2 regions of the Litoribrevibacter albus genome follow, and region 2 is predicted to be linked to the other one. Evidence: riboswitches for the same ligand, from Rfam matches in the RefSeq annotation. Region 2 holds a riboswitch; the other holds the start of a gene.

Region 1 (3,171 bases), on a different contig from region 2:
GAACCAAGTAAAACAACGGCAAGGACTATGATATTAACTACGAGCAGTAGCTGTTTTGTATTACTCACTGCTCTATTTCACCTCAATGGCTTTGATTTGCCATACCGACTTATTGTAGTAGAGGTCGTTTCTGATCTCGGGGAAGTCAGAAAAAGGGAAGACCACATACAGAGGCCCACGATCAGAAAGCGTGAGTTGTTTTCCGTTTTCTGAGTCAGCAAGAATGACGCCGTACTTATCCAAATCATCAACACTGATTTCGGCCAGATAGTCATCCCAGGCGATCACAACAACAGTGCGACCTTTACTGCCTAGCAGTGTCAGTAAATCAGTAAACAGTGGGCCGCTATAAGTGACTGGAACTTCTGTGATATGACTGCTCGTGGTGATGCTTTTACGAGGAAGGTTATTGATCACATCACGGTCAATGATTGCCATGTCGTCCGCATTTGTGACAGTAATCGCTCCACTTACTTCCACAATGATATCGTCGGTGGGGTTCGACAAATCTGCATAGATGTAGGGATTTGGAAAGAAAAATAGCGGAAGGAAAGAAAACAGAAATCTAATGTGTTTAGGTGTCATACAGTCCACTCTCAACTCTTTTGTTAGATCGAGTATAGACCTAAAATGGTTAGAATGACGGCTTGGAATGTTGGTGGTCTATGACTCACTCCTCAAAAGAACAAACAATTGATCCTTCAATTTGTCCATTATGTGGTAAATCGAACCAGTGTCAGATGGCTGCTCCGCTATCTAAAGCAGGGAAATCTAAAGCTGGAAAGTCTGAAGAGATCAAAGCTAAAAACAATAACTGTGAAGACAATAACCCAGCTGATAGCAATCTTGAGTCAACCACACCTTGTTGGTGTGTCTCTGAGAGCTTTCCTGAAAATTACCAAGAGCAGTTAGCTGAGCGAGACATAGATACTCGATGCATTTGCCCAGGTTGTTTAGCTCAACTATCCCGCCGTTAAAACGACGCTTATCAATAATCCTCCCTTAACACTTGAAGTTACCTGGTGTCATCAGGATAATCGCGCCTCGCTTTAGGTAGGCGTGCCTTATTTTATTGCTCACAATTTTGATGTCAGTAACTAAGAGCGTGTCTTTAAACGGGAAGTTGCGTGCTTGTGTTATCACGTTTGATGAATACATCAGATGATATTTCACGAAATTCCAACGCTGCCCCCGCAACGGTAATGGAGTTAAGTTCAGCAATTAGCCACTGTGTTTAAGTTTTTAGAACATGCATGGGAAGGCGCTGAATGTAGATGGACAACTATCTTACTCCTAAGCCCGGAGACCGGCCTGAAAGCATTTACTCATGACGCAATGCGCTTTTCATTTTGATCATGATTTTTCATTTCAATGAAGAGGCTTGTGTGTTTTCACTGATACGTGCGGTGGGCACGTTAGGCGGTAGGATAATGATATTTAAATCTAGGCTTTCTCAAGTATTAGTTTCTAAAACGTTCGTTTCTTCAACCAATAAATCTCCGGCAATCGCATCGATGTTCGCTGCGGCTATGTTGATGCATCCAAACGTCCATGGTCAGTCGATAGAAAATTCTCAACCCAACACTATGGTCGTCACAGCTAACCGTACAGCCGTGTCTGTCGATGAGACGTTGTCGTCCGTTACTATCATCACACGAGAAGATATTGAACGTTCTCAAGCGCGTTCTACTGAAGAGCTGTTGCGTGATTTTGCCAATGTTACGATCAAAAACACTGGAGGACGTGGGAAGCAAAGTTCGTTGTTTCTTCGTGGCACTGCATCAACTCATACGTTGTTTTTGATTGATGGTGTAAAAGTAGGCTCTGCAAATAATGGTGCGACGGCATTTCAAAATATCCCTGTGGATCAGATTGAACGAATAGAGGTGGTGAAAGGGCCAAGATCCAGTCTCTATGGCTCAGAAGCTGCGGGCGGTGTGATCCAGATCTTTACTCGTAAGCAAAGCCAATCCGGATTTAGCCCGTTTATTCGCGTGGGGGCAGGATCGGATGATACACAAGAGGTGGCATTAGGTTTTGGTGTTCGTAACGATTCTGCTTCCCTGAATGCTACCTATAGTTATGAAGGCACCGATGGTATTGATGCTTACAAGCACTACGAAAGTGATGATGACGCGTTTGAAAATTCATCGTTAACGGTCAATTCAGACATTAAGCTGTCTGGTAAGACGAACCTGACATTCAATTATTTGCAGTCTCATACTCAAAATGAATTTGATGATTCATTTGGTTTCTATCCGAATCAGCAAAATAAAGATACTTTACGTGTACTGGGATTTGGCTTGAACAACGACATGACTCAATGGTGGTCATCGAGCATTCAGCTTGGCCGTAGTTGGGAAAAGTCACATACCTTTGCTAACTTCAAAAGGCTGTCGTCCTTCGAAACTAGACGGGATTCATTTTCCTGGATCAATGAATTTACGCCATCGGATGACGTGAGTGTTGTTGTGGGGTACGACTTCCAGGATGATCACTCAGACACCACCTCGAACTTTATTCAAAATGAGCGCAATAATCATGGTGTATTTACTCAAGTACAAATGCATGTTTCAGGGCATGATTTGGAGCTGAACCATAGATATGATGATAACGAGCAGTTTGGGTCTGAGCACACAGGTTCATTAGGCTGGGGCTACAGCTTCGAAAACGAGACTCGATTAAAGGCGTCTTATGGCACGGCTTTTGTCGCTCCGTCATTTAATTATCTATACCATCCAGGCTTTGGTTTCTGCTGTTCAGGAAACCCAGACTTAAAGCCCGAGAAATCGGATACGCTCGAACTGGGCATCAATGGCGTTTTAGAATCGGTTAACTGGTCGATCACCTGGTTCCGCACTCGCATTCAGGATTTGATCGTCTCCGAAGAGCCTTTCTATATTCCTGAGAACGTGAATCAGGCGAGAATTCAGGGGATGGAGTTTTCTGCCAATACGCGTTTTTTTGATTGGGTTATTCGCGGTGATTTATCTTTGCTAAGCGCAAAGAGTCGCAACGGCGTATATAAGGGGAATCGATTAATTAACCGTCCGACGCAAACTTTGTCGATTATGATGGATCGTGATTTTGGCCGTTTCTCTGCCGGTGCTTCTTTTGTAGCTGAAAATGAATCCTATGTGGATCAGGCAAATACGGTTGAGTTACCCGGCT
Region 2 (3,171 bases):
ATGTATAACGTCGTTAAACAACGATATGTAGATCTCATTGGTGAAGAAGATTTTGATCGTGTTGAGCAGTTTAAGCAGTGGTTGGATAAACACCCTCAACGTGACGACATCAAACAGTTTGTGATTACTTCCTACGAGTAATGTAAATGAATTCAACGCAGTAAGGAGACGAAATGCGTTTGCAGGAATTGGAAAAGTGGTTGGTAGAGGCGTTGGAAGACGCCAAGTTAGATAATGCTGAAAAAGCGGAGTTACGAGAAATTGTTCCGACGTTAACTCTGGAAGAAGGGCGTTTCGTTCGCAATAAAGCCTTTGCATTGGCCAGAGACGTAATCCGGGAAGACGTTAATCTGACCATGCCGGTGTTGAAATGGTTAGAGCAGGTTGTGAAAACCTTGGATTCAGCAGAAAACCCAACCTCGATTGCGAGCAGCGCATGCTTTAGCCCAGGTGATGAGTGTCGCCGCAAGATTGTGGATTTGTGTCATGGTGCTCGTCGTTCCATCGATATCTGTGTGTTTACCATTTCGGATGACAGTTTGAGCGATGCAATATTCAAAGCGCATCAGCGGGGTGTTCAGGTTCGAGTGATCACTGATAACGACAAGGCGAATGATCTTGGCAGTGATGTGGATGAACTGAGTAAGAAAGGTGTGCCGCTTCGGATGGACCGAACTGACAACCACATGCACCACAAGTTTGCCGTGTTTGATCAAACGACTTTGTTGAACGGTAGCTTTAACTGGACTCGAAGCGCTTCCCGGTACAATCAGGAAAACATTGCCGTCAGTGGCGATGTACGATTGTTGGAGCGTTTTAACAGTGAATTTGAGCGTTTGTGGAAAGAGTTTGCTTAAGGCCCTTTCGTTACGGACGTTATTTACAAATAAAAACAGCCCTGAAGAGGAAACCTTCAGGGCTGTTTTTGTATGTGATCGGGCATTTAAAGAATGCGCTTAATGAACGTATTTAAAGAAAGCACTTAAATCTAACGCACCGGAAAACCAGTCGGGAAGTCGGACATCTCGGCTAAGGTTGATAGCAACTCCTGATCATCTGAGGACTGGGCTGAACCTTCCCACTCTTCAAAATTTACCAGATCACTGATCTCCATTCTTGGTAACCAGCCTTTCGTCTCTAACTCTGGCTTGTCTTTAAAGTGCTCCACGTAGCCGATGCACAGGTAAGCAATGGGCACCACATGCTCAGGGATACCCAGGGTCGCTTTCAACTCATCTTCATGCATGATACTCACCCAGCCAACCCCTAAACCTTCTGTACGTGCGGCTAACCATAAGTTTTGTACCGCACAGACGGAGCTGTAGAGGTCCATGGTTTTCATATGCGTTCGACCGAGCACAGGTTTGCCGGTTCGGGTTCGGTCACAAGTGATGCAGAGATTAATCGGCGACTCTAAGATGCCTTCCAACTTTAAGTTCTTGTAGGTTTTCTGTTTGTCCTTATCGAACAGTTCTACCGCTTCTTTGTTCGCTTTTGAGAACAGCTGGTGTACCTGCTGTTTTTTCTGCTGAGAACGAATCACCAGAAAATTCCAGGGTTGCATGAAACCTACAGAAGGCGCATGGTGTGCGGCATAAAGAACACGCGCTAATACCTCGTCGGGCACGGTAGTAGGTAAAAACTGACCACGAACATCACGACGATTAAACACGGTTTTGTAGAGCGCATCACGCTCTGCCTCGGCAAAACGATGGCGCTCAGTAAGAGAGCTGGATTCCATATTAGTCCCCTTCAATGGAATGTGCGTGCAGGGTCCAGCTACAGCGCAGTTACACAATCAGGCCGGTCTACTGACTGAGGGTCATCCTTATACATCGCCTTCCCGGTGCTCAATTGAACAAGTCCAGTGGCTTGGCTGTGTATCACAGCCGATTGATGTATAAGTCGCCATCACAGGGCTGGGCGCGTTCCGGATTGTCACCGGATTCCCGATTCTCCCTCGGTGAAGCTGCGTTCATAATGATTATTTTTCATTAGAGCGACTGCTTTACACCTTGGGCACCTGACGTTTTGACAAGCTTTATAGGAGTTTAGCCTGGTTGGGTCAAGGAGAATTCTTAGGGATTTAGTTGACCTGCTTTCCCGTCAGCCGATAAAGTGGCAGCCTCGTGATTTATTCTTCTTTGGTCATTCAGGTTTAAGGGAAAGCCGTGCTTGAACTCATTTTAGGTGGTGCTCGTTCAGGAAAGAGTCGATTTGCTGAAGAACGGGCGTTGGCTTCAGGCAAACAACTTGTCTATCTGGCTACCGCAGAAACCCGGGATCGGGAAATGTCGGAACGCGTTAAACTGCATCAAGCCCGTCGCTCTGATCAATGGTCTTTGATTGAAGAACCGCTTGCGTTGGCTGAAGTCTTAAAACAGCACAGTCGAGCCGATAACTGTATTCTGGTGGATTGTTTAACCTTGTGGCTGACCAACTGTTTGTTGCAATCTGAAAATGTTCAGCAAGATCAGGCGTGGCAATCGGAGCGAGCTAAATTACTCGATACCCTACAGACGCTACCCGGTGATGTTATTTTTGTGAGTAACGAAGTCGGTCAAGGTGTGGTGCCGATGGGGGAATTGTCCCGAAAGTTTGTCGATGAGGCCGGTTGGTTGCATCAGGATTTAGCCAAACTCTGTGATACCGTGGTGTTTGTGGTGGCCGGTCTGCCCCAATTCCTCAAATCCTCCTCAATTCCTAAAACCTAGTTCTTAACTTATTTTTTGTCTTTAAAGGATCTGACTATGACTGCCTGGTGGACTCAAGCGATTCAACAGCCTAATGCAGAACAAGGTGAGCAAGCATCGGCTCATCAAAATCAGCTGACTAAGCCACCGGGATCATTGGGGCAGTTGGAAGACATTGCAATCCAATTGGCGGCTAATCAAAACACGTTGAAGCCGAAAGTCGATAACGTCGCCATACGCGTGTTTGCTGGCGATCATGGCGTTGTGGAAGAAGGTGTCTCTGCCTTTCCTCAAGCGGTTACTGTCGAAATGATTAAAAATTTCTGTGCCGGTGGTGCGGCCATCAGTGTGTTGGCGAAAGAGCAGGGCGCGGATTTCCAAGTGGTCAATGTTGGAACGGCAACGCCAGTGGAGGACCATCCTAAATTGATCAATCAACCGGTTGCAGCGGGCACTCAAAACTTTTGTCAGCAGGCAG

Evidence for each region. A riboswitch is a leader RNA that binds a small molecule or an ion and turns the genes downstream of it on or off. The one in region 2 is predicted to bind cobalamin.
Region 1: another riboswitch for cobalamin. It lies ahead of QQL66_RS10395 (TonB-dependent receptor domain-containing protein); the one in region 2 lies ahead of bluB (5,6-dimethylbenzimidazole synthase).

What each region holds. Positions count from the first base shown of each region.
Region 1 is NZ_BSNM01000014.1:43,249-46,419, forward strand. It holds gene QQL66_RS10380 (ATP-binding protein) at 1-68, opposite strand, end outside; gene QQL66_RS10385 (putative pterin-binding protein) at 73-585, opposite strand; gene QQL66_RS10390 (cysteine-rich CWC family protein) at 666-977, shown strand; cobalamin riboswitch at 1,071-1,329, shown strand; gene QQL66_RS10395 (TonB-dependent receptor domain-containing protein) at 1,431-3,171, shown strand, end outside.
Region 2 is NZ_BSNM01000003.1:74,624-77,794, forward strand. It holds gene QQL66_RS02055 (TFIIB-type zinc ribbon-containing protein) at 1-141, shown strand, start outside; gene QQL66_RS02060 (phospholipase D-like domain-containing protein) at 174-857, shown strand; gene bluB (5,6-dimethylbenzimidazole synthase) at 989-1,741, opposite strand; cobalamin riboswitch at 1,785-1,988, opposite strand; gene cobU (bifunctional adenosylcobinamide kinase/adenosylcobinamide-phosphate guanylyltransferase) at 2,172-2,714, shown strand; gene cobT (nicotinate-nucleotide--dimethylbenzimidazole phosphoribosyltransferase) at 2,751-3,171, shown strand, end outside.